4 regions of the Enterococcus gilvus ATCC BAA-350 genome follow, and region 1 is predicted to be linked to each of the others. Evidence: predicted binding sites of a transcription regulator. Region 1 holds the regulator's gene; each other region holds the start of a gene.

Region 1 (7,764 bases):
GCTAATCGGGCATTTTGCGGAACAAATTCCGCCGCTTTTTGTAAACGAAGGGATAAATCTTTCGCGTTCATTTTTTCACATCCTAAAAATAATTATAACACTCCTTAAAAAAAGCGCCCTTAAAAAGAGCTAAATGACAGCGCTTTTTAATAGGGCGTTTCTCTTTTTCTAAGAAACTTTTCGCTTTTTAACCATTTCGACGGTTTTCACCAATCACGAATATTTCCTTACTCAAATAACGAATACGTTCCATGATTCTTTTGGCCTTTAACGGCTCTTCATCCCCGCGTTGTGTAACAGACAAATGTTCTTCCAACTCATCCATATTGAAATTTGAAGAAAAGAATGTTGGGAGCTGTTCTTGCATACGGTGCTGCAAAATAACACCTAGAACTTCGTCACGAATCCAAGCACTCATAGAATCGGCACCAATGTCATCAATCATCAAAATTGGCGCACGCTTCACTTCATTCAATTTAGGGCCCACTTTATCGTTTGAAATTGCTTGTTTCATTTCTCCAGCAAAGGTTGGAAAATGTAACAGCGTGGTTTCGAATCCTTTGACAGCCAGTTCATGGGCCACGGCTCCTAACAAGTAGGTTTTCCCTACACCAAATGTCCCCACTAAATACAACGCTTTATGAAACGACTTAGGGCTGCCCTCATACTGATTTATAAAATCTAAGGAAGCCTCCAGCGCTTCGCTTCGTCCTGAAGTGACTTCAAAAGTACGGATAGAGGCTTTACGAATATCTTTAGGCATATCCAAAGAATTCACTCGATTACGGATTTCCTCCTCGCGCTTCAAACGCAACAACTCATCGGTAGGTACATAAGTAACGTCAATAAAATGAAAATTCAAGCTTAATTGCGGTTCGTAGCCTGGTGCGATCATGGTTGGATCAGAGGCCAAGAATTTTTTCTTTTCTTGAACAAACTCGTAAAGCTTTGCAAAAGATTTTTCAATGTCCTCTTGCGTTAATTTTTCTTTGTGTTCTTCAATAAATTGACGAACATCCGGATCAGCCAAAACTTCTTCCATCATTTGACGGTAACGGCCATCAACTCCGCGGCTTCTAATGATGCGATTCAATTCTTTTCCTACATCTTCCATCAATCGTCACCTTCTTTACTCAAATATTCTGCTAATTTACGGTTCAATTCCGCTTCTTTTTCTGGCGTCAATTTTGTTTCTTTTGGCGGTTGCTTGATATGTTCCGGCAATGCCTCTTTACGACCCGCTCCACGCTTTTGGTAATTTGAACGCGAGGGTTGAGTCTTACGAACCAATTTTTGATTGTTCTGTCGGACATGCGCGATTGCTGCTTCCGGCGTTGTGATTTTCTTTTGCGCCCAATCGTTGGCGATCGCATTTAAATAATTCGCATTGATTACAGCTTGATTTTGGATCACTAAAATATAATTGATGATGATATTGATGACGCTCTTAGGGAGTAAATTTCTACCGATCAATTCCTCTAGCAATCGAACTTCCGTATTTGTTTCAAATCCGCCTTTTTCTCTTTTTATCGCTCTTAAGAAAGTGACCGGCGCGATTTTTTTGCTTTGTGTAATAATTTCTAACTCTTGCGGTGAAAAAGTCCCCGTTGTCTCTTTATTTTCAGTAACAGCTTCCGGTGAAGCAGTAGGAATAATCGGCCGCTTCTCTTTATTGATCAATTGTCGCAAATAAGTAAAATTAACGCCTGTCTTCTCACCCGCCGCAGCTTTGGCAACATATTCTGCAAGGTCCAGTTCCCCCAAACCATAAAGAGTCTGGAAGGTCTGTAATTTTTCACGTTCATCAACAGATAAAATAAGATTGAATCGTTTCAATTGTTGGCTAAACAATGACCAATCAAAGTCTCTGGAATCTGAAAAATCATCCTGTGTTTTTTCCAGCAGCTCACTCTGGCTGTCAAAGATTTTCTCATCAAAACGGTAAACATCGCGAAAACGCTTCGTGACATTTTTAGCAGTGGTTGTGTCAAAATCCTTTGGCTTGAAACGCTCCACCAACCGTTCATACCGTCGCGTACCAATTTTTTCTAATAATAAATAACCCATTAATGGATCTTGGAAAAATTTAACTGGGTACATCGGGGTCCTTAAATGATACAGCAGACTCAATCCTATCTCATCATCCGTTTGCTGGTACGTGTCTAACAGACCTATTCCTTCAAGCTGTTCTCGTGCCTTGATCAAATTCATCAGTCCAGTATCGACAGCAGCCAGCAAGTCTGTATGCATCAAACTAGGACTTTTTCCTTCGATGGTAATGTCACTTGCTAAGGTTAAATAGAGACTTAATGCGGCGCTGCCAATGATCGGCTGATACAAATAAAGCAACGCCTCTTGCTTACTTTGATCAAGCTGTGGCTCTCCAAAGACCGTGTAAAAGGTGCTGGGTTTTAGTTCTTCTGCCACTAAAAAGCCTCCTACTCTTCATCCGTTGATTTCGCTTTATCAACGATCTCCTGTAATTCCTTCAAGAACACAGACATATCTTTAAATTGTCGATATACACTTGCAAAACGTATATACGCAATTTCATCCACTTCCATCAAATCTTCCATGACAAATTCGCCAACCTGACTCGTTGGAACTTCATTTTCTCCCATGCTGCGGACCCGATTTTCCACGTGATCAACGATTTGTTCCATTTGTTCCATCGCGACTGGGCGTTTTTCCGCCGAACGGATCAATCCGCGTAAAATTTTATCACGGCTGAACTCTTCACGATCCCCGTTTCGCTTAACAACTAATAAAGGAGCTGCTTCGATCCGCTCAAAGGTTGTAAACCGAAACCCACAGCTTTCGCACTCTCTTCTACGGCGAATCGCTCGTCCGTCATCAGTTTGTCGACTATCGATCACTCGAGAATTATTATGATTACATCTTGGACAACGCATTGCTTCACCCACACTTTCTTACGTTTAGTTAAATTCACTGATTTTGTGAAATATATTTTGTTATATAGAACAATTTTTTAAAAACAACGATTCGCTGTGACATTAAATTTATTTGTTTATATAACATGAGTTTACCATAACCAGCGTGCTAAAAAAAGCGTCGTACTGCTACGACGCCGAATTCTTTAAGAAACAAATTTATTTTTTTTTAGCCAATCAAGGACTTGCCGCTGCGTTGTTTCTTTCGAGGAACAATTATCAATGACCACATCTGCTCGTTTTCTCTTTTCTTCTAAAGAAAGCTGACTGTTGATTCGTTCCAAGGCTTCTTTTTCTGAAAAATCATTTCTCATCATCAACCGTTGCAATTGTATTTCTGGAGTGACATACACTACCGCGACCTGATCCATCATCGCTTCATACTTTCCTTCATATAATAAAGGAATGTCCACGATCACAAGGGGGCTTACGCGCTTAGCCTCTTCTGTTTGTTTCGTAATTTCCTTCCGAATAAAGGAATCTAATGTTCGATTCAACAGGTTTCTCTGCTCTTCATCTTGAAAAACAATCGTTCCTAATCTTTTTCGATCTAGCGCGCCATTTTCTTTGATGATTTCCGAGCCGAAAACTTTTTTTAGAGCATGAAGTCCTTCCGTATCCGGTTCAACCACTTCTCTAGCAACAATATCCCCGTCGACAACAGGGAATCCTTGCTCTTTAAAAAGAGTTACCACCGTCGATTTTCCACTAGCGATTCCTCCAGTAATGCCTAAAACAAAGCTCATCTTTACACCTTCTTCAATTTTTGACAATGTGGGCAGAGATGCGTTCCTCTCTGAGCAACTTTGATCTTTATAATTGGTGTGCCGCAACGAGAGCAAGGCATCCCCGTTTGTCCATAGACATGCAGCTCTTGTTGGAAATGACCTGCTTCTCCCAGCGCATTCAAATACGTCCGAATAGTGGTGCCGCCTGCTTCTTTGGCTTTTCCAATCACTTCAATGCTGGCTTCTCGTAAACGACGAACAGATTGCGCACTTAATGTATTAGCAGGCTGCTCTGGATGAATCTTTGCCAGCCATAACACTTCATCCACGTAAATATTCCCTAAACCTGCCACCACTTTTTGATTTAATAATAATGGCTTGATCATGGTTGAGGATTTTTTTAACTGCTGTTTAAAAAGCGCTAGATCGAAGTCTTCATCTGTCGGCTCCGGTCCCAATTGGGCCAAACCTTTGTACTCCTTGGCTGTCCCTTTTTTTAGCAGCGCCATTCGGCCAAATTTTCGAACGTCATGATAGACCAGTTCTGACCCATCTGAAAAAATAAAGCGTACATGGCTGTGCTTATCTAATGGCGTCGGCTGTTTAAAGTATTCATATTTGCCTTCCATTCTTAAATGGGAAACCATTTCATAATGAGTAAACTGAAAAATTAAATACTTCCCCCGACGTTCGACAGTTTCAATGGACTCCCCGATCAACTGCTGCTGGAAAATTTCTACTTCTGGGAATTCAACGATTCTTGGCCAATAAACATCGACCTTTGCGATCGTCTTTCCTTTGACTAAAGAAACTAGCCCCTTCCTTACTGTTTCAACTTCTGGCAATTCTGGCATATCTATCATCCTAACTCTATTCTTTTATTCGATTTTATGAACTTGCTTGAGCCAGGTACGCCCTTCACATCTCTGGATATATTAACAGTGAAGCGGTACGTATCTTTATCTCGCAAAAAAGGCGCAAGTTCGTATTAACGGTACCATTTTTCTAAAAAAGCGAAAAATAATTTGTTTTCTCTAGAAAGAACAGGCAATCATTCTTATTCTAACATGCCCGCAGCAATTTAAATGAAGTAAAAAAGCTGGAATTTCTTCCAGCTTTTCACTATTTTGCTTCATACCATGTTTTGCCCCAATTGCTGTCCGTCAAAAGCGGCACATCTAATTGGACAGTATTTTCCATCACTTCTTTTACGAGTGCGTCTAACTGTTCTAATTCACTCTCAGGGACTTCAAATACCAATTCATCGTGCACTTGCAACAGCATCGTTGCTTGCAATTTTTCTTCTTTCAAACGTTTTGCCATTTCGATCATTGCCAACTTCAAAATATCTGCAGCACTTCCTTGGATCGGTGTGTTGATCGCCGTTCGCTCAGCGAAGGACCTAAGATTGAAGTTGCGGGCATTAATGTCTGGTAAATACCGTCGGCGATTGTATAAGGTAGCCGCATAGCCTTTATCTTTTGCTTCTCGAACACTTTCTTCCATGTACCGTTTTACATCTGGATAATTTTCGAAATACGTATCGATATATTCTTGAGCTGCTTTTCTGGTGATTCCTAAATTTTGTGACAAGCCGTAATCAGAGATCCCATAAACGATACCGAAGTTCACTGCTTTTGCATTGCGGCGCATATTCGGTGTTACCTCATCTTCAGAAACATTGAAGACACGCATCGCGGTACTCGTGTGAATATCCATTCCGTCACGGAAGGCTTGCTTCAAATGTTCATCTCCAGAAATATGTGCCAAAACGCGTAACTCGATCTGAGAGTAGTCAGAAGAATAAATCAACCAGTTTTCATCTCGCGGCACAAACGCTTGACGAATTTTTCTTCCTTCTTCTAAACGGATCGGGATATTTTGTAAGTTCGGATCAACTGAACTCAATCGTCCCGTTTGCGTTAATGTCTGAATATAACGAGTATGGATCTTGTTGTCGCTTTGAATCACTTTCAAAAGACCCTCTACATAAGTTGATTGAATCTTAGCAATCTGACGATAGTTTAAAATATGCTCCACAATTGGCGCTTGCTCCCGTAATTGTTCCAACACATCGACTGCTGTGGAATAACCGGTCTTTGTTTTTTTGATTACTGGCAGATTCATTTTTTCGAACAAAATAACGCCCAGCTGTTTCGGTGAATTAATATTGAATTCTTCTCCCGCATCTTGATAAATCTTTTTTTCGATCTCTTGCAAACGTTTGGAGAACTCCCCACGCATCGATTGCAACCGTTGTGCGTCAACAGTGATCCCTGTAATTTCCATTTCAGCCAAAATACGTGAAAGCGGCAGTTCCATTTGATAAAACAGATCATCCTGTTTCTTTTCTTCCAATTCTTTTTCCAATTTATCATTTAAGAAATGGATCGCTTTGATTTTCCGTGCCAAATGTCCAAAGAAGACTTCACGATCTTCAGGGAGACCTTTTTTAGCGCCTTTTCCGTATATCTGTTCGTCTGTTTGGATCTCAGTATAGCCATAATATTGAGCGACTCCTGCGATGTCATTGCTATTATCGTTGGTATCTAAAAGATACGCCGCTAGTAAAACATCAAAATTGATTCCTTCTGTTTTAGTAATGTAACGATTTAATGCAACATACGTGCGTTTTGCGTCATAAACTTTTTTACCATTTGCAGTTTCCAGCCATTTTTTAAACACATCGCTCTCAAAAAGCGCCAACTCGTCGGTCACATATATTTTTTCTTTGGTTCCCCAAGCAACACCTACAATATCCGATAGATGATAATTCTCTTCTAACATTTCTACATACAAAGCTGAATCAGCTGTGAACATCTCTTCTGTAAATTCATCAACCACTTCAAACTTTATGTCCTCTAATTCAACTTCTTCTTCTTCAACATTTAATTTGCTCAAAAAGCCTTTAAAATCCATTTCCTTGAAGAATGGGATCAACTTGTCTAAATCTTTCCCGTTGTACGCTAAATCATCAATCGAAACATCCACAGGTGCATCTAGTTTGATGGTCGCTAATTCTTTAGAAAGAAACGCCTGATCCTTGTCATTGATCAAATTTTCTTTCATTTTACTTTTCTTCAATTCGTCAATATTTTCATAAACGCCTTCAACACTACCGAACTGCTTCAACAACTTGATCGCTGTCTTTTCTCCAACCTTCGTTACACCAGGGTAATTATCGGAAGTATCTCCCGCTAAGCCCTTCATATCGATAATTTGATGAGGCGTTAATCCATCATATTTTTCAGCTACATGCTCAGGCGTGTAGGATTCGATTTCACTTACCCCTTTAACAGTGATATCTACTTTGATCTTATCCGTCGTTAACTGAGTCAAATCGCGGTCACCAGATAGGACAACTACGTCAAATCCCTCTTCGGCTGCGCGATGCGCGAGTGTGCCAATAATATCGTCCGCTTCATAATTATCGAGCTCGTAGTGCTTTACTCCTAAGCCTACTAATAATTCACGTAAATAGGGCATCTGTTCTCGGAATTCTCCCGGTGTTTTTGATCGCCCACCCTTGTAGTCAGAGTACATAGCTGTACGGAACGTCGTGTTTCCCGCATCAAAAGCTACTAGTACATGTGTCGGTTTTTCTCGATCCATTACATTTTCAAACATGTTGTTAAACGCGTAGATCGCATTCGTGTGCAACCCATTCTTATTTTTAAAACGCTCCAAAGAATTGTGTAAAGCAAAGAAGGCACGAAACGCAACACTATTGCCGTCTACTAATAATAATTTCTTTTCACTCATATACTCGACCCCTAATTTCTATTAATGTAGTTGATTTTTACAAAATAAATGCGTTTTTCAGCACATCAGTCATCATGTTCCAGCCACTTTTCTATGGCGATGATCTTCCACCCCTCATTTTAACAAAGTAATCTATGAAATGAAAAGAATGGAGCCATTTTTTCTCGGATTCTTTCTTTAATGCAAAAAAAAGAGACGATCGCTCGTCTCTTTCTATTTACTACTTCCAAAAATTCTTAAGAATGAAATGAACAGATTAATGAAATCTAAGTAAAGCTGTAGCGCCATAAAGACGGCCACACCATTTCCTGCCTCACCGTTCG
Region 2 (7,764 bases), 770 kb from region 1:
CGCCGTAAAAGACGCTGGCTACTTCGTAAAGACCGATATAGCCTAGCGAAATGGTTGCGCGTTTATTTTTGAACAATTCATTTACAGCATCGGTACGTTTCAAGCGTTTACCGAAAGCGCCGTATTGATAAAGGATCGGTGCGTTTGCCGGCGTTGCTTCTTTACAACGATCAATTCGGAAGACTAACGCGTCTTTCGCGATTTGCAGGCGTTCTTCTAGTAATGACCAGAATTTTTCTTTGCTGCCGCCAGATTCTAGCGCGATTCGCGGCAAGTTCAATGTCACAACGCCAAGATTCATCCGTCCCGCATTGATTTCTTCCCCTTGGTCATTTTTCCAGCCTTGTAGGAAGGAACGGCAGCCCATTGGTACTTTGAAGCTGCCAGTCAATTCGATCAGCTTGTCGTAGTTCAAGATATCTGGATACATACGTTTCGTAGCACATTCCAATGCCAATTCTTTGATGTCGTAGTTTGGATCTGTTGGTTCAAGATTTGTCCCGCGGCGCAGAGTAAAGATCAATTTAGGGAAGATCGCTGTCCGTTTTTCACTGCCTAGACCTTCGATCCGGATTTGCAAGATCGCTTTTTGGATCTCACGTTCAAACCAATCCGTTCCAAGACCGAAGCCTAAAGAAGTGAAGGGGGTTTGTCCGTTTGATGTAAACAACGTATTGATTTCATATTCCAAACTTTGCATCGCATCGTAAATGTCTTTTTGCGTTTTTTGTTTCGCAAAGGCTTTTTGTTTTTCAGGATCATCGATCCATTCTTCCGCGTCTTTCAAGTGTTTTGCGTAATTTAGGCGCGCAAAAGGAGCTAACAGCTCGTCTGTACGGTCTGCGGAGCAGCCGCCGTATTGGCTCGATGCCACATTGGCGATGATCTGCGAGATTTGGGCAGTCGCTGTTTGGATCGATTTTGGACTTTCAACTTCCGCATTCCCGATCTTGAAGCCGTTGTTCAACATGCCTTTGAAGTCGATCAAACAGCAGTTGGTCATCGGTGTATAAGGATGGTAGTCCAAGTCATGGTAATGAATGTCACCCTTTTGATGGGCATTGGCTACGTGAGGCGGCAGCATCTTCAAACCGATGGATTTGCCGACGATCCCAGCAGTCAAATCACGTTGTGTGTTAAAGACATCACTATCCTTATTCGCATTTTCATTCACGACGGTTTGATCCTTGTTGATCAATTTTCCGATCGTAAAGTTGATGTCCGTCGCTTTGCTGCGCTGGAAGTCGCGGCGTGTCCGGTAATTGATATATTCTTCTGCTAATGCATATTCGTTGTGCTCTAATAATGTATGCTCCACGATATTTTGGATCTCATAGATTTTAATGTCGCTGTTAAACCGTTCTGAAATTTCTGCATCTACCCGTTCAACGATTGACTGAATACGTTCGTGTGCTAAGGGGTCGACGGATCCTTTGATTTTCGTTTCCGCTTTGATCAAGGCATCGTAAATTTTTTGGTCATCAAAAGACGTGTGACGACCATCACGTTTTACGACCTTAATATTTTTCAGCGATGGTTGATATTCGTTGAGCAATGAATCTTTTGAGTGGATTTCCATCATTATAAACAACTCCGTTTCCTTTAAACTTCATTATCAATCATATAGTATTTTTAATGACGATGCAACGATATATAGGGGTAAATTTTGTAAAAAAAAGAGCGGCACACTATATATAGTGTGTCACTTTACTGAAAGATAAATGAAAGCTGATAAGGTCAAGCTTCTGATTACTATAAAATAACTGGAAAATATTTTTCCATAAACATGTAAAAATTGTAAGATTATTGAAGGTCGTTTCACATAAGAAACTGACCTAAATATGATACCATAAAGAAAAAAATTTAGATATTAAAAATAGAAGAATCACCAAAGGATTTGCGAGCGGCTGTCGAGGGACTTTTTTCACCGGCAGCACCAGAGCAGGCGGTGAAAAAAGTCCGCCTATTCTTAAAGGACGAGAGAATCCTAGTTAGGAGAAAGCAAATGGGTAAAATGATCGATGTGCAGCATTTAAGCAAAAGCTTTGGCACACGCAGCAATAAAGTAACGGTGTTGAATGATTTGAATTTTTCTGTTGGAAAAGGTGAATTTGTAGGGATCATGGGGCCCAGCGGCGCAGGCAAGACGACGCTGATGAACATTCTTTCCACGATCTCTTTGCCGACGATGGGTTCTGTCAGAATCGCTGGCGCAGATATCACGCAGATGCGGGAAAGCCGATTAACGGACTTTCGTCGAGAGAATTTGGGGTTTATTTTCCAGGATTTTAATTTGATCGATAGTCTGACCGTGAAGGACAATATTATTTTGCCGTTGACGGTCAGTAAGCTTTCTTATGAAGAAATCGAGGAACGGGTGATACGGCTGACGAGAATCCTGAAGATCTCAGACATTCTGACACGGTACCCGGAAGAAATCTCGATTGGTCAACAGCAGCGGACGGCGGCAGCTCGGGCGTTGATCAGCCGGCCGTTGGTCTTGTTTGCGGATGAGCCGACGGGATCGCTGGACTCAAAGTCTGCTACAGAATTTTTGAATTATTTGGACGAGGTCAATATCCATGAAGATACGACGATCTTGATGGTGACACATGATCCCTACACAGCCAGCTATTGCAACCGCGTCTTGTTTATCAAAGATGGCCGTTTCTTTTCGGAGATCGTTCGCCGGTCTTCCCGTAAAGACTTTTTTGAGAAAGTGATCGATATGCAGGCTACGATCGGCGGAGGTGGGAAGGCCAATGCTGATTAGTCTCATTTGGCGCGGGTTTAAAAAACAACTGGGGAATTATTTGATTTTTTTCTTTAGTCTGATTTTCGCGGTAATGGTCTATTATTCTTTTACTGCCATGACGTATGAACAGCCGCTGATTCGCAGCGCTGGAAAGAATACGCAGCTAGTAGCGATGCTGGGCTTCGGCAGCTTTGCTGTAGTCGTCATCTTATTGTTCTTTATGGCGAATACCAACCGCTTTTTTATTGAAAATCGTCGAAAGGACATTAGTATCTTTCATTTATATGGTCTCAATTATTATCAAATTTGTCTTTGGTTCATCTTAGAGATTTTCTTTATCGGGATCTTTTCTTTCGTTATCGGGATCGGGTTAGGGGTGCTGCTGTCTAAGCTCTTTAGTATGATTTTAGTCAAGGCGATGGATTTGCCCTTGCAGGTCCATTTCTTCTTTTCATCAGATGCGATCCTCACCACAGGGCTCGTCGTCTTGTTCATCTTAGGGGCGGTCTCGTTTCAGATATTGTGGCTTGTTTCAGGCTACAAATTTTCCCATTTGATGAAGATTCGCTTGCGGAAAATCCAAGCCATGAAGTTGAGGATAGGACAGAAAATTCTTGGTGCGATCGGGATTCTGTTTTTACTAAGTGGTTGGGGAATGGCTGTGATGTATATCCGTTTTGCTCGCAGAATGAGCGGTCGTTTTGGCTTGATCGAAGGCAATTTATTGCTGATGGGGCTGATTTTTGTCCTGTGCGTGGTAGGCAGCTATTTGTTTTTTGCGTATTCGCTGCGTTGGTACAATTCCTATCGGCCGAAGCGATTGAACAAAAACTTGGGGATGCTGTCGAGAAGTGAATGGCAATTGCGCTTATTCAGCGAGTGGCGTTTCTTCGGCTCGATCACGGTGGCTCTTGGGATGGCCCTGCTGATTCTAGGCGGGATGGCGGCGATGGTCTCGATACAGATGCGCTTGGTGAATGAGATCGCTCCGGCCTCGTTGACCGTCACCCAGGAAAGCTATGCCTCCTTCGCGCCAGAGCTGCAAAAGGTGGCTCCTTATGAACACCAGACATTGAATTTTAAAGCTGTTCCGGCAAAGCAAAGTGTGGAGATCTCTGGTGAAGGCGTCAATTCGCAGCCGGAGGTTATGGACATGGTGTCTATTTCGGATTACCGTGCCTTCCAACGGACCAACCCGACGCTGAAGGATATCCAGTTGAAGACACCGAAGTCTACGGTCGTTTTGAGCTCGTATCAGCGCTATTTGAATGACTACACAAATTACAGCAAAATCATTTATTTGAAGGACAAAGAGCTGACGGTCCAGGGGACGTACCCCAACTTTTTCGGGGACACGAATTTGCGTTATGGGACCAGTTTAATTGTCGTTTCCGATAAAATATTTAATGCTACAGCGGGTCATGGCTATTCTCTTGAGGTCATTGATGTCAGGAATGCAAAGGAAAATGAACTAAATCAATTGGTCCGAAAAAAATTGAAGGGTGATTGGGATTTTCCGATACATTATGACTTGAAATGGGAGAACAAGCAGATCGTGGGGGACATTTCTGCAGGCGAAGGTGGCAGAAAAGAGGACACAACGATTTACCGTTCCGAGTACACCTCGTATCAAGAAATTTACCGATCGACGCGCAGCAGTATGGGGTTGGTGCTGTTTGTAGTGACCTTTGTGACGGCGACCTTTATTATCACGACCGCCAGCATGGTGAGTCTGCGGCAGTTGTCGGAGTTTAAGCAAAAACGGAAAAAATACGGATTGCTGCGTCAAATGGGCATACCGATGGAGACTATCTATCAAGAGATGAAGCGGGAAAATCGGGTCGTCTTTTTCATACCGGCTATTTTGGCATTGATCCATAGCATACTTGCCATCACTGTCCTTTCTCACATTGCACAGAATGCCGACTATTGGTTCGTGTATCTTTTTTGCGGATTGATGTTGATCGTGTATGCCTTGTTTTATTGGACCACCTGCGTTTACCAGAAAAAATTGCTCTAAGAATAGAAAGAAAGAGATCAAAGGGAATCTTTTGGTCTCTTTTTTTGTCCGCTTTTTCTCCGATTAATGGTTCAAAAGGCGCGGTTTGATCCGAAATGGCAGGCCATCGGTCAAAAAAAACTGGAAAGAAAAAAAGTTGATGGAGCGTCAAATAAGGAAGCTGTCAAGCATGTGACAAAACTGTTCGTTTGAAAGCGGTATATGTAAGCATAATCGGTGGCGGTTTTTTTAATCAGAACTATAATACTAATCAATGAAAGAAATTAAGAGAGGGCGATTGGATGAAGGAGTTTTTTAAGCGACCCGCCACTCGTTACTGGTTAAGTTTTATTGGAAAGACGATTTTCTATTTTGCCGTCCTTTTGATATTGATCTACTTATACCATTATAAGAGCATCCAAGGCGGTAATTTTATCTACAACGAATTTTAATCAAAGTTCGTGCTTGAACCGAACGGGGGGATAATCATGGGAAACATCATTACAGCAATCGATCGCTGGGCAAATGAAACACCAGAGGCGATCGCTTATCAATCTGAAACAGAACAATTCAGTTACCGTACCTTAAAACAATGGTCGGATAACTTAGCACATTATTTAGCAAAGCAAACCGCAGCGAAAACACCCATCGTCGTATTCGGCGAATTGGAAGTGGAAATGATCGCCAGCTTCTTAGGGGCTGCCAAAAGCGGACACGCCTATATTCCGATCGAATCCAACACACCATTGGATCGGATTCAATTGATTTTAGAAGTGGCACAGCCAACGATGATCCTAAGTGTCTTGCCTTGGCCAGAAGAAGTCGCTACAGCTGTTCCAGTCGTATCGCCAGCAGCGCTTGCTGAGATTTTTAAGACAGCACAAGAACCGCAGGCTTTGGAGCCAGTCACTGACGACGAAACATTTTACATCATCTTTACCTCGGGAACGACAGGCGTACCAAAAGGTGTACAAATCAGCCACACGAATTTACTGAGCTTTGTTAACTGGGATCTGAAGGATTTTGGGATCGAAGCCGGCATGCGCTTCTTGTCGCAGGCACCGTATTCCTTTGATCTATCTGTGATGAGCGTCTATCCATCACTTTGCAGCGGCGGTACGCTGATCCCGATGGAAAAAGCAGTAATCAACGACTTTAAAAAATTATTCAGCTTCTTGCCAAAGCTGGACCTGGAAGTTTGGGTATCGACCCCTTCATTCATGGATATTTGTTTAATGGAAAAAACCTTCGACGGCGAGCATGTGCCTTCCTTGAAGATCTTCCAATTCTGCGGAGAAGAGCTGCCTCGTAAGACCGCGGAAGAACTGCTGCGGCGTTTTCCAAAGGCGAAAGTCTTTAACACTTACGGACCAACAGAAGCCACAGTGGCTATGACGCAAATCGAAGTGACCCCAGAGGTCTTGGCGGAATATGACCGTGTACCGATCGGTTATATCAAAGAAGACACCGATGTGCTGATCTATGATGACGATCGCGAGGCCGCTCCAGGAGAAGCTGGTGAGATCATCATCAAAGGGCCAAGCGTTTCCAAAGGGTACATGAACAACCCGGAAAAAACGGCGGCTGCTTTCTTCGAGATCGACGGTGTGCCAGCGTACCACACTGGCGATGCAGGCCGATTGCAAGAAGATGGACTATTGCTTTATGAAGGACGAATCGATTTTCAAGTGAAGCTTCATGGCTTCCGAATCGAATTGGAAGACATTGATCATCATTTAGAAAAAGTTTCCTATGTGAAACAAGCAACGGTGGTTCCGAAATACCAGGATCATAAGGTTCAACAATTGGTCGCATACGTTGTCGCCAATGACAATGATTTTGAAAAAGCGTATCAATTAACGAAAGCAGTCAAAGAAGAATTGGCTGAAGGCGTCATGGAATACATGATTCCGCAAAAATTCGTCTACGTGGAGCAATTGCCGCTGACAGCCAACGGCAAAATCGACCGCAAGAGACTGATCAATGAGGTGAATCGTTAATGTTCGTTCCTCACATGGTGCCATATGCGTCACCCATCTACTTTATCATTTTAATTGTCACACTTTTGCCGTTGATTTTAAGTTTGCTGTTTCGAGGCAAACGAATCAACTGGTATCAATCACTGATCACTTTGTTCTTCCTATACATCTCCTTTGGCGGAAAGGATTACCGTCAAGGGCTGGCGCTGATCGGCTACGTGATCTTTCAAAGTCTCTTGGTTTGGAGCTATCACAAGTATCGGCAAAACAAAAACCAGTCAGGTGTCTTTTATTTCTCAGTATTTTTAAGCATCCTGCCACTGATTCTTGTGAAGGTCACGCCTTTTATGGATGGACAAAATTCCATCGTTGGTTTCCTCGGTATTTCTTATCTGACGTTTAAATCGGTTCAGATGATCATGGAAATGCGGGATGGAATGATCAAGGAATACAGCCCGTTGAACTACATCAAGTTCTTGCTGTTCTTCCCAACGATCTCCTCTGGTCCCATCGACCGGTATCGCCGGTTTGAAAAGGATTTGAACGATCCGCCTACACCAGAAAAATATGTCGATCTGTTAGGTGCAGGTGTTCATGATATTTTTGTCGGGTTTTTGTACAAATTCGTGATCGGGTATTATTTCGGTCAAGTTCTACTGCCTATCGTTGATCGAATCGCGATGCACCACGGCGGGATCTCATGGGGCTTGGTCGGTTACATGTATGTTTACAGTATGTATTTGTTCTTTGACTTTGCCGGTTATAGTTTGTTTGCGGTCGGTACCAGCAAGCTGATGGGGTACGAAACACCGCCGAACTTTAACAAGCCGTTTCTTTCATGGAACATCAAAGAATTCTGGAATCGTTGGCATATGACGCTTTCCTTCTGGTTCCGTGATTACATTTATATGCGCTTGATGTTTACATTGATCAAAAAGAAAACCTTCAAGAGTCGGATCGTGGCATCAAATGTCGGCTACTTCGCATTATTCTTGATCATGGGCGTCTGGCATGGGCTGACGTGGTATTAC
Region 3 (7,764 bases), on a different contig from region 1:
AAATAGATAACTCGAGAATAATAAAGAAATAGGAACATCGCCAGCGAAGCTTTTCGAGATCGCGTTCGCCGCCGTCACGACGATGGTGGATTCGATCGCTGTCATAAAGGTCGCAATATAGATCGCCAGTAACATCCATCCTTTTTTTGTGTTGCCCATGAAAAGACCTCCTTAATAAGTCACGCATACAAGCCAATGGATTGACAAAAAAGTCAAATGGATTTATTATATGCTTGCGCACGCAATTATAAATCGCGCAGACGAGAGTTGTCAACTAAAAAGGAGGGGTTTTATGGAGCAGAAAACAGAAAGTAACTTGAAATGGTTAGGAAAATTATCGAGAGATTATCATAAAGAGCTTGATCTAGAGCTGGCCCCGTTGCGGTTGAACGCTACAAACTATTACTTTATCATGAAGATCCACGATCACGGAGGATTGCCTCAAGAGAAGTTGATCACACTGACAGGACTTAACGGAAGCAATGTGACGAGAACCACACAGAAATTAATCGATCTAGGATTTGTATTAAAAGAAAAAAACGACCATGATCGGAGAGGCTTTCTACTGGAATTAACCGAAGAAGGAAATGCGGTATATGCTGAAATCATCGAAAGCGTTGCGCGTGCTCAATCCAAGTTTCTCTCCTTGTTAACCTCAGCAGAGCAGGAAACATTTGAAAAACTATTAGGAAAATTAGCTGAGTCAGAATGAAAGGGCGATAACCATGCAAATCAAACACCATTTATCAGAACAATTAACAACCATGCCAAAGGACTATGAATTAGTCAATGAAGCGGTTGAGAGTAGAAATAAAAAAACAGTCACCATTGATCGCTACCAAAAAGACGGCGTGTATACCTATAACGGAGAAAGAATCATTGAAGTCATCGAGAACGGTGTTCTTGTAAGCTTCAAGGATTATTCCCACGTACCCGATGGAAAATTACTATCCAATGAACGGGCGATGGATCTGGCGGAGGAAGTCTTCCATAAAACCAACCGCTCATATGCCAGAGGACTATCCTTCATCCGAAATGAAAATCAACGACGTTCTTTTATTGACGAGAACGGAGTAGAACAAACTTTCCCTGTGCAATGGATCAAGTTTGCACACAGAAACGGCAGCTACAACTGGGTAACCCTCGGCGGCGGCGGTGCAGTGGTAGAAATGGAAATCGATTCACGATGGGATTATTTCCGCGGTCGTCGCAAAACGGAAATGTGGGACAACGATGATTGGGTTCTAGCAAGAGAAGGAAAAGGCCCGCAATTGCCAAGTCCGAGTGCGTTAGCGTAAAGGAGAAAACGGATGGACGAGCTTCAATATGAAAGAGACATTGAACTTCTGGGCACTCTTCGGAATCGGCTCCGTCAATTAGAGGAGTCAGAGTATGTCACAGCCTATTACAAAGGCTACAGCTCTAGTGGGATGACGCTGGATGAAATCAAGGATGCGATGGAAGAACTCACAGAAGAAATCCGAGAATTAGAGAATCGGATGGAAGATATGGAATGGTAATGATTTTTACAGGAGACGCGAATACATGAGATTCGCGTCTTTTTTGTTTTGATAGGAAAGAAAGCACATTCAATTTCGTGTAACCGAAAACACTATATATTGTGTCTGTTTTTCTCATATCACTAAAAAGACACAAAATCTAGACTTTACTTCAAAAAAGTTTAGGAGTACTATTATCAAGGATAAAAAATAATTTTTAGTGAGAAGGGATGGATGAAACGATGCTATTGATCGCTGGTACGATTGGTGCGGGAAAAAGCAGTCTGACAGATATGTTGTCGCAGGAGATGAACTCGAAGCCATTTTACGAGAATGTGGATGACAACGAAGTGCTGCCATTGTTTTACTCGAATCCAGAAAAATATACGTTTCTGCTTCAAATATTCTTTTTAAATAAACGCTTTTTAGCAATGAAGGACGCATTGCAGCAAGCGGACAATGTTTTGGATCGCTCGATTTACGAAGACAGTCTGTTATTTCATTTGAATGCGGATCTTGGTCGGGTGAGTGCTGACGAGGTTCTCCAGTACGACAATTTGATGGAGACGATGTTGAAGGAATTGGAGCATGCAGCACCGAAAAAACGACCTGATTTACTGGTGCATATCAAGGTTTCTTTTGATGTGATGCTGGATCGGATCGAAAAAAGAGGGCGTGAGTACGAGCAAGTAGCCACGAATCCAGAGCTCTTGGCGTATTATCGAATGGTAAATGAGCGTTACCAAGAATGGTACGACAACTTCGATATTTGTCCAAAAATCCAAATTGATGGGGATCGCTATGATTTTGTCGCTGATCCGCAAGCGGCGGAGATCGTGATCAAACAAATCAAGGAAGAAACCGAAAAACTGAATCTGCAAGAGCCCCAGAGCTCCCGCTATTCTTCAAGAAGAAGTATTGAAAAAGGTATTTTTTAGTATTTCTTTTTAAATGAACCAAAAAGAACGACCGTTTTCTAGAAGGAGCCAATCATGTTAAACTATTTCAAATTTCTACTTCACCAATTAAAAGGATGGCCGCAACAAAACTATTATCTCTTTTTCTTTAGCTTAGGCTGTCAGGTCATGACACTCGTCAATCAACCGATGAACGCACTTACAGTAATCACCTTTATCGGAACGACATTAGGCGTGTTATGTATTTTGTCCATCAACGCCGCAAAATCAGTCAACGGTGTTTTAGGAATTATTTCAGCCATTTGTTTTATTTACGTCGGATACTCCGCAAAAAATTATTTGAGCATCGGCGAACAAATCGCGTATATGATCACTTTAGATATTCCCGTTTTATTAAGTAAAGAATGGAATCATAACATGGCATCGAAAATTCGTAAATTTACTGGAAAGACATGGGTCCTCGCGATCATCAGCACGATCCTGATGTATTTCGTTTCGGGTTATTTGATCCAGCGCTTTACGGATGATCCGCGTCCTTGGATCGACGCGATCGCCTTTTCAATCAGTTTGAGCGCCGGAATCATTAGTTTCCTACGCTACAACAATCAATATTACTGGTGGCTGGCTTCAGGTCTTGCCCAGATGGTCCTTTGGTATATCTCATTCAGACATGGATCAGCCAGTTTGGCGATGTTCGTCAACAGTTCCGTCTACTTGATCAATGACGTCTTAGCCTTTACCGTTTCTCCTTGGTACAATAAAAAAGAACGGGAACGGATGCAGCAGATGGAAGAAGAATACTACCATTTGAGTCATTAATTAATCGAGCGCCTAACAATGCCTAGCTGTTGTTAGGCGTTTTTTTCTGCCAAAAACCATTCAAAATGTTTAAAGAAGTTTTGCTAGATGAATTTATTATGAACAATAAGAACATTCTTTGATTATTCTGTGATTTATGAGATTTGCCTTTGAAAATCAGTTATTGTAAAAGTATCGAGCATGAACGAAGGAGGGCGCGTATGCGTTATTTGTATCAACAGCTTTTAGCATTTTGGCTGATTATTATTTTGACGATCGTTTTGATCGGTCTTTCTTTCACGAATATTAACCGACGCACGTTGGTGGCTCAAAATTACAATCAAATTCGAGATTATATCGATTCTGTTGAACGTAATTTGAGTCATCCAGAAGAAAATTTACCGGATACGTTCTCTAGTCCTTACAATGCACTGACCAGAGAAGAACACCTACGCTTCTATTTATATAACGCTGAGGTCATCCTTGCGAATCAAGGAATCAAGTTTGTATTGCTGGATAATAACAAATCTGTCATTTATTCTTCCACAGAGTTCAAAATTTTAGATTCCCTATTAAATAACGAAGAATGGGAAATCATTCGAACGGGAAGAAGCCTTGAGAAAACGATCAAGTACGACCTGAGAGGCGAACCGAGTCAAACGTCCTACATTTTATCAGGACGATTTGACCAAGATCAATTTTACGGGGTCTTGATCGCAGCGAAATCAGCCCGAGATTTGGAAAATAGTCAGAAGCTGATTACGGACAATCTATTGAAGGGATTTGTTATTTCATTATTGTTTGGCGGCGCTATCAGTTTTGCCCTTGCGACACGTCAGGTGAAGAAGATCAACGATTTGAAGCGGGCAGTCAACCAAATCACGAATCGAAATTTTGAGATCACGGTGGAAGAGGAAAAAGGAAAAGATGAGTTCAATGAATTAGCACATGATTTCAATAAAATGGCGGTGGCTTTGCAGGACAATGAAAAGGAAATCATTCGCCAAGAAGAGCTGCGCAAGCAATTTATGGCAAACACGTCCCACGAAATGCGCACCCCATTGACGACGATCAAAGGTCTGCTGGAGGGATTGAAATACAATGCGATCCCTGAAACGCAAAAGGATAAAGCCATTGTGCTGATGCAAAATGAGACGGATCGGCTGATTCGCTTAGTGAAGCAAAATTTGGATTATGAAACCATACGCAGCCATCAGATTACCTTAACGATGTGTTCTTTTGATGGAACGGACGTATTAAGAAACATTCTGACGCAATTTCAAGAAACGGCCGACGCTGTGAATGACCGCTTGAGCTTGCTGAATGAGCAGCCGATCGAGGTGTACGCCGACCGGGATCGTTTCATCCAGATCATGGTCAATGTGATCCAGAACGCCATCCAATTTACGGACAATGGTGAGATAAAAGTCGACCTGCGAGAAACGGATTCAACGGTTCTTGTCTCTGTGGAAGATACGGGCATCGGGATGACCGAAGAGGAACAAAAAAACATCTGGGATCGTTATTATAAGGCAGATCCCTCTAGAAAAAATACGAAGCTCGGCGAATCTGGTTTGGGACTTTCTATTGTGAAAGAATTGATTCAGCTTCATGGCGGATCGATCGATGTTTCAAGTCAGAAGGAAGTCGGGACCCTGTTTGTGATCCGATTGCCGAAAAAGACGCTGGAGAAAGACAAGCAATAGAAGTCGCTGAAAACAGCGATCAAATTCGTTAGACTGATTCCTTTGAATCGGTCTTTTTTTGTGGAAACAAGGTGAGAGAACTTTCTAGTTGACAATGTGTCTAAAAGACTTATAATTACAAAGTCGATAGATCTAAAAGACTGATGAAGGGCATCAGGAAGGGGGATAATATGTACGATTTACTACTTTTAGGTTCACTGATTACTGGCGATAAGACCGGCTACAAGCTTCAAAAAATTGTCGGATCTGCCTTGCAGCCGATGCGAAAAGTGTCCAGCGGGGTCTTGTATCCTTCACTGGAACGGCTAGAGAAAGAAGGGCTCGTCACCTCCACGGTCCATGAAGAAGGCCGAAAAATGAAATTATGGCATATCACCGCGTCGGGTGTGGACCGATTCATTGAATTGATGAAGGAAAAAATCCCTTCGGACGCGAAGCGAAATGACAGGATTCACTTCAAGCTGCGTTCGTTGGATAGCGTGTCGCTAACGGAGCAACTAGCAATATTAGAGGAATTTCAGTCATTTATTGAAAAGGATTTGGATTTTTATCAACACGCGCAAAAGGATATGACAGAGCATCAGGCGCGTTTTCCAGAAAACAAGGAACGCTTTCGTATTTTGGCCGAAGCCTATGAATTGGATATCCAATTAGCCAAAACAAAATTAACATGGATCAATAAACAGCTTGCTGATCGAAAGAATTCTGCTCAGCAGCTTGATACTTATAACTAGGGGTGCAAACAATTTATGGAAAATTCTTCAAAAAAATGGTTCTCATTAGTCGCGATGTCTTTGGGCGTCTTTATGGGACTTTTGGACGTGACGGTAGTAAACGTGGCGTTGCCAACAATGCAAAAGGCCTTCGATGCGCCATTTACACAATTACAGTGGGTGCTGAATGCCTACACATTAGTATTCGCGGTCACGTTGCTGATCGTGTCAAAAATGGGAGATATGTACGGGCGAAAGAAAGTCTTTTTGGCAAGCTTGATTTTATTCGTCATTGCTTCAGTAGTGAACGGCTTTGCACCGACTTTGCTGGTTCTAGACATCGGACGGGGAATCCAAGCCATCGGTGGAGCAGGCATGATGTCTCTGTCAATGGCGTTAGTTGCTTCAAATTTTGATGGCAAGCAACGTGGGTTAGCGTTGGGGATCTTAGGGTCGGTTATTGGACTATCTTCCGCTTCTGGGCCATTGGTGGGCGGCTTATTGGTGGATACCTTTGGTTGGGAATCGATTTTCTTTATCAATTTGCCGATCGGGATCATCGCTGTTTTAATGACGATGCGTTATGTAAATGAGACGCCAAGCTACGGAAAAGATCAGAAAATTGATTTTCTTGGGATGATTTTGTCTGCCGCAGCATTATTTAGTGCGATCTATGGCTTGATCGAAAAGGAAACACACATCAATTGGGGTTGGACAAATCCTCACGTTGGTGGCTGGATGCTTTTAGCGGTCGTGTTCTTAGCGTTATTTATCTTTGTCGAATCAAAGGTCGAAAGTCCTATGATGAACCTGAAGATGTTCAAGAATATCAACTTTGTCGGGTCCGTGATCGTTGCTTTTGCGCTAGGTTCAGGAATTTATGCGTTTAATACGTACTTAACAGTATTGATGCAGAACTATATTGGCTGGTCTGCCTTTGACACGGGGATTCGTCAATTGGCACTATCTGTCTGGTCCTTGATTTTAGGACCCGTAGTTGGGATTCTGGGAAATAAATTCTCGAAAAAATGGATGATCGTTGCGGGCTTATTGGTCAGCGGCGCCGGTTTTCTTTTCTTGATCGGTCAGCTTTCCCCTACGATGGGGTATGCACAATTGTGGCCAACGCTAGTGATGATCGGGATCGCCAACGGGATCGTGAACCCGGTATTGAACTCCGCTGGGTTAGAAGGGGTCGCGCCTCATGAGATGGGGATGGCTTCAGGCTTGTTGAACGTCTTCCGACAATTTGGTACCAGCTTTGGGGTGGTGATCCTAGGCTTAGTAGAGGCAAACCGTTACGCGGCTGTCCTTAATCAGCATGCCGCATCAATGCACTTGCCAGAAAAATTGACCACCAGCTTGATCAATGCCGGGCCTTTCTCTGGTCATCAAATCGTGTTCTCAGAGGCATTAAAGAACGCACCTTTTGCCCACGAATTGCAAAAGGTAGTGGTGAATGCCTTTGATAAGGGACTGATCCAGATTTGTTACGTAGCTGGAACCATCGTGCTGATCGGTGCTGTAGGTGCAGCGATCTTTATGCGTGAAAACAAAGAAACCATTCAATAGAGTAGGCTCTTTATTAAAAAGATAGACCGACCGCCAATGTTAGATTGAAATCTAACGCTGGCGATCGGTCTTTTTTAGAGGTCATCAATGAATTTCTTGTTATTTTTTTCTTCTAAAATAATCGACGTAGAAACTTTCCCATAAGCCATCAACTTGGAAAGAATCTCCTCCACCTCGCTAACGGAACGTGCATGACCGAAAAGAATATAGTTTTCTTCTCCGGTTACGGCATAAATAGAAACAAAGGCACTGATTTCCTCGACGATAGAAACAAATTTTTGTGCTGGAATCGTCAGATCACTGATTTTAACGAACAATGGCAGGGTGTAGCCAAGTTTTTTATAGTCGATATCAACAGTAAATGCGTTTAAAATCTCTTCATCCATCAAGCGCTGAATGCGTGTTTTTACACTTGGTTCGGAAAGAGCGACTTCTTTTGAAAGATTTTTTACCGTTGTTCGGCTGTTTTTTGAAAGTAGTTTTAAAAGTTTCAAATCTGTTTGGTCAAGCATGAAAGAGTCTCCTTTATTTATGCTAAAAAAATCCTTCATTTTCCTTA
Region 4 (7,764 bases), 1.3 Mb from region 1:
ATGCAACACTTTTTCTTGAGTTGCAGCTTCCTCCATCCAATCAAAAACGGCGCGAGTGATCGCAACGGCAACCGCTGCGCTAGACCCCATTCCGCGTTCTGCTGGAATAGAGCTGTCGATTTTTAAATAGAACGGTTCTGGAATCTTGAAATGTTTTACCAAGTACCAAAGTAACACCGTTACATTACGCATTGTATTGGGAGCTTTAGAAAGCGGCCCGTGGAAGAAACTAGATTCAATCCATGATTCCAAGTCATTCGCTTGGATGGTTGCTTGGATGCCTGTCCCGGAAAACGGAAAAGCGATGGCTGGCTCTCCATAGACAACCGAATGTTCTCCCATTAATATGATTTTTCCGCTGGCATAACCCGAGCCAATCGATTTCATAAAAAAACCCCTGTTTCGTTTTAGAGTAAGTAGATATTAGAAAATAATTTATTTCTCTTCAATATTCATTTTAATTGAATCGTTCTTATAGCAAAAACAATTTGTTTTCTTTTTATCTTTTGGAAGAAAATACTGTAAGAATCTTTACTTATCAGTAGGTGTCTGTTTTTTGTCTCTTTCCATTTTACTCAGAGTCAGCGGACAAGTAAACGAAAGCGTTGAAAAGTTTTTGAAAATCAACGCTTTTTTAAACATTCTTTAGAAGAAAAAGTGATCAGATTTTTTTGGTTATTTTGTTTGACGACACAAGATATTGGGGGTATATTAGATAAGTTGAAAAATACGCACTATATTTTGTATGAAATGAGCTGGGGGTTTATGAGCGTGATCGTATTAGCAGGAACTATTGGAGCAGGGAAATCAAGTTTGACGGCGATGTTGTCAGAACATTTAGGCAGTCAAGCTTTTTATGAATCAATTGAAGATAATGAGGTATTGCCGTTGTTTTACGCGGATCCAGAACAATATGCCTTTTTATTGCAGATTTATTTTTTGAATAAGCGTTTTGATAGCATCAAAAAGGCGATGCAAGATGACAATAATGTGTTGGATCGTTCCATTTATGAGGATTCCTTATTGTTCCATCTGAATGCCGATCTTGGTCGAGCAACAGAGACAGAAGTAAAGGTCTATGATGAATTGTTGGCTAACATGATGCAGGAACTACCATATGCTGCACATAAGAAGCATCCCGATCTGTTAGTTCACATTCGTGTTTCTTTTGAAACGATGATGGAACGTATCCAAAAGCGTGGACGGGAATATGAACAATTGGAATTTGATCCAACTTTGTATGATTACTATAAAGAATTGAATAGTCGTTATGACCAATGGTATGAAGAATATAACGAAAGCCCTAAAATCCAAATTGATGGAGATCGCTTGAATTTTGTTGACGATGCAGTTGCTCGGGACGAAGTGATTCGTTTGATTGATGAAAAAATTTTAGAGGTTCAAGGAGTTTCCGTAGATTAATAAGTTAAAAAAGCTTTGCCAGATTTGATACGCTCCCTATAAAGTAGACAAGGAAAAAACAAAAATCCAAGTCTACTTTATAGGGAGTTTTTGTATGTCAAAGAGAAGTATTTATTCTCCAGAAGAAAAATTTCAAATTATTTCAGAAGTGATGGATAAACGTCGTAGTGTGAACAGTGTCGCTAAGAAGCATTCCCTTTCTTGGACGACGATAAACAATTGGATTCGTAAATATAATGATGACGGAATCGAGGGACTAAAAGAAGCAACAACGTGGAATCAGTACGATAGTGGACAAAAGCAGGAGGCTGTTTTGGCTGTCATAAATGAAGAAATGTCTCTCTATCGAGCAACGACGTTTTTTCAAATTTCTTCGACCTCTGTGTTAAGAAGATGGGTTTCACGCTATACTAATGGGGAAACACTAAAATCAACAAGTAAAGGCAGTGTACCCAAAACCATGAAAAAAGGACGTAAAACCACCTATCAAGAGCGTATCGAGATCGCTCAATATACAATCGCTAATGAACTGAACTACGCACAGGCGATCGAAAAATATGATGTCTCTTACCAACAAGTGTACTCTTGGGTAAAGAAATACCAGCAACACGGAGAAGAAGCACTAAAAGACAATCGTGGACGAAACAAATCAAGCGAGTTCTTAACCGAAGAAGAGCGGTTGAAATTAAGAGTAAAAGAACTGGAAGCACGAAACAAGCATTTAGAAATGGAGAACGACTTCGCAAAAAAGTTACAAGAGATTCAACGGCGAAACCGGTCCTCACGTTCGTAAGAAACGTGGAACTCTATCAAACGATTTCAGAACTGCATGAAGAGAAGCACTATTCAATCACGAATCTCTGTCAATTGGCTGGGATCGCACGCTCTTCTTACTATAAATGGTTGAAGTGGAAACCCTCAAAAAAAGAACTTGAAAACAGAAAACTGGCAAAAGAGATCCAGAAGAAATATGACAGTAAAAAAGGCGCTATCGGGTATCGGCAAATTCGTATTCAACTGAATCGAACATTCAAGAAAAACTATTCTAAGAAACGTTATTACCGCCTAATGAAAGTACTTGGGATTAAAGCAGTGATCAAGAAAAAGCGTCCGACCTATGTAAAAGCAACGGAAGCTAACGTTGCAGAAAACAGGTTAAACCGCAAATTTATCGCTGAAAAGCCCAATCAAAAATGGTGTACGGATATTACTGAATTGAGATACGGCAATGGCCGAAAGGCTTATTTGAGTGCGATCATCGATCTTTATGATCACTCGATCGTTTCTTGGAAGCTCGGTCATTCCAATAATAATCCACTTGTCATGGATACTGTAAAAAAAGCCATGCGTAAGAATCCTGGCGTCAGACCGCTGCTTCATAGTGATCGCGGGTTTCAATACACCTCTTATGATTACAAAGCACTCCAAGTAAACTATAAATTCACCAAAAGTATGTCTCGAGTCGGTCGCTGCCTGGACAATCAACCGATCGAACATTTTTGGGGAACATTTAAAGAAGAAAAATTCTATCAAGAAAGCTATCAAAGCTTTGATGAACTAAAGAAATCTGTCAGTAGTTATATGCGGTACTACAATAATTATCGCTACTCTGAAGCGTTAAATGAGCTTTCACCAAACGAATTCAGAAGGCAAGCCGCATAAAAACAGGAATCGAGTCACTCGATTCCTGAATAGTATAATTTTTGTTTTTTGGCTGTCTACTTGACAGGGAGCACTTCAATTTTTTTCTGGTAAAGCTTTTTTAGTTTTGATTTAATCAAAACTAAAAGAGAGATTTCGTAAATAATAAGTACATACTGAACACTGCGATAAATGAACGACTTGAAATGAATACAATAAGATATTTTTTGTTATACTAAAGTAAGGTTGTTTAGGAGTAAGGAGGTTTCTAATGGATATAAAAAAGACGTTCAATCAGGGGATGTATTCATGGGTCCGCGTAGATAGTACCCAAGCGCATGAAATAAAAAAATTACGAGCTGATTATGCGATCAGTGATGAAATGCTGACGTATGCCTTGGATGATAATGAACGCGCGCGGGTAGAGTATGACCCGTTGGAAAAGGCCTTTTTGTTAATTTTTAATGTGCCGAACCTCTTGAAAAAGGACAATCATTATGAGACTAGTCCCATGGCATTTATTTTAAAGGATCAATACTTTTTTTCTTTTGTGAATGAACGAACTGCGTATGTTGAAAATATCATCGAGAACTTATTGTCGAATGAACCCAATCAAAGCACTGCGAGCTTACTCTTCCACACGCTATTTTTGATTTCCGATTATTATTTTCCATTAGTGGAAGAAGTGGATAGTCAGAGAATTCAGTTGAATAAAAAGCTTCGAGAAAAGACCACCAACAAAAATCTGTTGGCACTTTCTGATTTGGAGATAGGATTGGTTTATCTGGTGACCGCGACTAAGCAGAATGCGGTGCTGCTAGAACAAGTGAAGGCGCAGGCGATTTTTTCTAGCTTCACTGATAAGGAAAAAGAAGAGTTAGATGATGCTTTGATCGAGGCAAGACAAGCGGTAGAAATGACAAGATTATCTAGTGAGATTTTAGATCAGTTATCTGGCACGTACAATAATCTATTAAACAATAATTTGAATGATACGATGAAAATTTTGACGATTTGGTCATTGTTGTTAACCATCCCGACCATTGTCACAGGGTTCTTTGGGATGAATATGCCGCTTCCTTTTACACATTCAGAAGCGAGTTGGATCGTTACTGTAGTGATTAGTGTGGCACTCTCAATCTGGTTAATTTTGATTTTATGGCGAAGAATACGTTAAAAGCGAAGCGATCATCGATCGCTTCGCTTTTTTTGTGTTAATAACGAAGAAAGCAGGATTTAACTTAAAGTATAAAGGATTCGATGACTTCAGCTACCGCACTTTGTTCATGATTGGCGTTAGTAGTATGCTGTGCCGCTTCTTTGACTGCGGGTACGGCATTTGCCACAGCGATCCCTAATTCTGCTGCACGAATCATTGCCAGATCATTGGTATTATCACCGATAGCAATGGTTTCATTCATCGGAATAGCTAAGTGTTCCGCCAGTGTCTGTAGCGCAATCCCTTTATTCACACCTTTGGGGTTGAACTCAATGTAGCGGTTGGAAGAATAACTGATCTCTAATGATTCCCGCAGGTCAAGAGGCATTTCTTTTTCTATTTTTTCTAAATAGCTGCGATCTAAATTTTGAAATAAAGCTTTGTAGCAAGTCTGATCTTTTAGAAAACCAAAATCATCATCTAGTCTTTTTTCATGGGGAATCGTTAATAAGTAGGCGTCCTCATCCGGGTTACTGTGATAAACATAGGTTTGATCAAACGTGTAAAGATGAATTGCCACTTCGTAATTTGATCCAAATTCAAACAAACGAGCAAGTGTTTCAAAATTCATGGGAAAGTCTTTGATAATCGTCGGGCCTTGATTTTCCACGACAACACCGCCGTTGAATCCAATCATGTAATGCGCCGCTTTATTTGCAGCGTCCAATTCTTCTAAAGTTTGTTTGATCGAATAAAATCCGCGACCTGTCGCAGGTGCGAATACAAGGCCGTTTGTCTCTGCTTTTTTTATCGTTTCTCGTGTCTTTTCGGATACATGTCGGCCTTTATCTAATAATGTTTCATCCAAGTCACAAGCAATTAATCGGTACATAGAAGAGCCTCCTTCATTTTTCTTGTCCTCATTATAGCAAAAACCAAGGGAAGGCATTTGGTTTTACAAACTTTCTATAGAAAAACACGCCATGAAAGGAACGCGTTGTCCGGTTTCATGGCGTGTTAGTATAGTGCTTATTTTGGAAAATAAGTCGTAACATATGTATCAACTGCTTTTAAAGCTGCTGCTACATCTTCCGCGGTAACGTTCATGGGCATTTCGTGAATTGTCTCTTCGTCAATGGTTGCTTGTTTGCCTACTTTTAAAAGATCGTCATAAGAAGCGTCTTTTAAATGCAGGTCTTCCAACGTGGTAGGCAATCCGAGTAATTGATATAAGTCGATATATTCATTCAATTCTGCTTCTTCCGCATTTTCAAGCATGAGTTGAGTGAGGGTACCATAGGCTACTTTTTGGCCATGGGAAAGCTCATGGATATCGCCGTCTAAGACAGTGAAGCCATTGTGGATGGCGTGTGCAGCGGCCAATCCAGCACTTTCGAAGCCAAGGCCGCTTAACAAGGTATTGGCTTCAACGATTTGTTCGAATGCCTCAGTGACCACATGCGCTTTGTTTGCCTCAATTGCTTTGAGCGCATTTTCAAAAAGTACTTCTTCTGCTTTTTCTGCAATCGCCATTCCGGCAGAAGTTTGAGAACCTCCGGCCATAGTTTTCCCACGCTTTTGTGCGACAGCGCGTGCTTCAATAAAGGTAGCCAAAGCATCAGCGATCCCATCTGCCAATAGTTCCGAAGGCGCATTTACGATGACTTCGGTATCAACCAATACTAGATCAGGGTTTTTATCATAGAAACGATACCCTTCAAAAACGCCCTCTGGCGAATAAATGACGGAAAGCGCAGAGGTAGGAGCATCAGTGGAAGCAACCGTCGGTAAAACAGCTAACGGTAATTGAACATCATCGGCGACGGCTTTTCCTGTGTCGATCGCTTTTCCTCCTCCTAAGGCTACGATCACGTCAAAATCTTTTCCCTTTGCATCTTCAGAGATCCGATCAATCTCTTTTTCTGAGGCTTCACCGCCAAAAATTTCTTTGACCGGATGCATCCCGTTCTCTTCCATTGTTTTAAAAAGTTCTTTGCCGGCGATTTCCCAAACTTCTTCGTCGGTAATAAGTAAGGGGGTCTCTCCTAAGGCTTTGATGTACTTTATGCCGTCTTGCAACATGCGTTTGCCTTGAACATAACGAGACGGACTTGCAAAAATTCTTTCCATAGTAATAACCTCCAATAATTGATTATATTCAGTGTTGCACAGAAAGAAATCGATTTCAAAAAATACGCCTAGTTATTTTATTTAACTCAGCCTATTTGAATAAGAAAAGTACAAAAGAAAGCGCGCAGGAATTATTCCCCACGCGCTTAATTTAAAAAGTAAAGTTATGTAAATATTCTACTGTCCAATATGGGACATGAGAGTTACTTAGAATGAAATTTCCGATTGTAGAATGTCAAACTGGTGCTCATGAGCCAACCGGCTAAAAGTCCGATCAAACTACCAATCACGATTCCTAAGAAACGAAATTGGATTAAACTATAAAGATATTGTTGTCGAACCAATAACGAAAGCATCAATGCCATCGGCGTAGAAAAGAATTGGGCGATCGCATAGTTGCGTCTAATAAAATATTCAACTGTGACGAACAAGGTGGTGATCACGAGTAAGGTTGCAAAAATGGATAAGTGTAAATTTAACAGTAAAGCAGCAATTGCTAATCCGACTGCAGTTCCGAAAATTCTCTGTACATTTCGATGCGCCATCGCGCGCAGATTATCTGCCTGCAAAATAGAGGCACAGGAAACGACTAGCCAATAAGGATTTCTTAGTTGCAGGCCCACACTCAAATACACAGCAAAAAAGAGTATCCCGCTATACAAAAGACTGTCCATAATAACTGCAGGATCATCATTTATCCGACTTTTTAATGATCGTGAGGCAGTCTCGGCCGGTAGTGGGGATGTTTCTACAAAGTGCAAAAGCAATGCAATGATCAATGCAAACAATACACCGAGAAAAAAGTAGCCACTCATCACGGGGATTTTATGTAAAGGGATCTTTGTGCTAGTACCCATAGCTGTAACCATAATGATAAAGAATGGTCCTGGCTTAGAAATGCCATAAAGACGAAAGAAAAAGCGACCCAAAAAGCCGACAAGAGCGACCACAATAGGTGCTGTCCAGGCTGCATGAGTGGAGAGCATTCCTAGAAAGTTGCTCGAAGTCAAAAAAAGACCAACAATCATCAAGCGAGACATTAATTGTTTTAATGGAAGTCGTTGATAATAGAGAAAAGTAAAAATACCTAAAGAACCAAAACTGGAGATGGCAAGTTGATGGGATAAATACCCGGTGAGTAAAACGCTGATCATACAAAGGCCGGCGCCAATTAAGCGAAACGGGGAATCCTTTGTTTTATTATAATGAATCAATTCTTTAAAAAAAGATTGCTCCATTTCATCACATCCTTCTTCTATAGGCTAGCACAAAAATAAAAGAAAGTTCAATAGAAACTTTCTGAAAACGATTGTTTGTTAAGAAAAAAAGGTTGACATTCCATAGAATAGATTGTATACTTGTAAAGTTGAGAAATGAAAGCAGAAGCACCCGCTTCTCGCCTTACGCGAATA

The links. Region 1 encodes NrdR, which represses ribonucleotide reductase genes. Its sites were predicted from a motif close to ACACNATATATNGTGT; they were not measured.
Region 2: the regulator NrdR is predicted to act here: its motif matches at 1,686-1,701, upstream of nrdD (anaerobic ribonucleoside-triphosphate reductase).
Region 3: the regulator NrdR is predicted to act here: its motif matches at 1,610-1,625, upstream of I592_RS17490 (deoxynucleoside kinase).
Region 4: the regulator NrdR is predicted to act here: its motif matches at 691-706, upstream of I592_RS01660 (deoxynucleoside kinase).

The regions. Positions count from the first base shown of each region.
Region 1 is NZ_ASWH01000001.1:1,680,653-1,688,416, forward strand. It holds gene I592_RS08260 (tRNA (adenine(22)-N(1))-methyltransferase) at 1-71, opposite strand, end outside; gene dnaI (primosomal protein DnaI) at 188-1,114, opposite strand; gene I592_RS08270 (DnaD domain protein) at 1,114-2,427, opposite strand; gene nrdR (transcriptional regulator NrdR) at 2,439-2,912, opposite strand; gene coaE (dephospho-CoA kinase) at 3,098-3,697, opposite strand; gene mutM (DNA-formamidopyrimidine glycosylase) at 3,700-4,533, opposite strand; gene polA (DNA polymerase I) at 4,802-7,441, opposite strand; gene I592_RS08295 (Bax inhibitor-1/YccA family protein) at 7,655-7,764, opposite strand, start outside.
Region 2 is NZ_ASWH01000001.1:2,449,106-2,456,869, reverse strand. It holds gene nrdD (anaerobic ribonucleoside-triphosphate reductase) at 1-1,582, opposite strand, end outside; gene I592_RS12250 (ABC transporter ATP-binding protein) at 2,006-2,773, shown strand; gene I592_RS12245 (FtsX-like permease family protein) at 2,763-4,775, shown strand; gene I592_RS22170 (hypothetical protein) at 4,842-4,967, shown strand; gene I592_RS12240 (teichoic acid D-Ala incorporation-associated protein DltX) at 5,057-5,206, shown strand; gene dltA (D-alanine--poly(phosphoribitol) ligase subunit DltA) at 5,243-6,754, shown strand; gene dltB (D-alanyl-lipoteichoic acid biosynthesis protein DltB) at 6,754-7,764, shown strand, end outside.
Region 3 is NZ_ASWH01000002.1:502,225-509,988, reverse strand. It holds gene I592_RS17510 (MFS transporter) at 1-159, opposite strand, end outside; gene I592_RS17505 (MarR family winged helix-turn-helix transcriptional regulator) at 293-712, shown strand; gene I592_RS17500 (hypothetical protein) at 726-1,298, shown strand; gene I592_RS17495 (hypothetical protein) at 1,311-1,520, shown strand; gene I592_RS17490 (deoxynucleoside kinase) at 1,730-2,437, shown strand; gene pnuC (nicotinamide riboside transporter PnuC) at 2,492-3,235, shown strand; gene I592_RS17480 (sensor histidine kinase) at 3,436-4,920, shown strand; gene I592_RS17475 (PadR family transcriptional regulator) at 5,091-5,654, shown strand; gene I592_RS17470 (MFS transporter) at 5,670-7,205, shown strand; gene I592_RS17465 (Lrp/AsnC family transcriptional regulator) at 7,280-7,717, opposite strand.
Region 4 is NZ_ASWH01000001.1:340,974-348,737, forward strand. It holds gene mvk (mevalonate kinase) at 1-387, opposite strand, end outside; gene I592_RS01660 (deoxynucleoside kinase) at 766-1,422, shown strand; gene I592_RS01665 (helix-turn-helix domain-containing protein) at 1,517-2,215, shown strand; gene I592_RS01670 (IS3 family transposase) at 2,107-3,084, shown strand; gene I592_RS01675 (magnesium transporter CorA family protein) at 3,335-4,240, shown strand; gene I592_RS01680 (Cof-type HAD-IIB family hydrolase) at 4,305-5,114, opposite strand; gene I592_RS01685 (glycerol dehydrogenase) at 5,252-6,352, opposite strand; gene I592_RS01690 (FUSC family protein) at 6,556-7,590, opposite strand; ribosomal protein L20 leader region at 7,724-7,764, shown strand, end outside.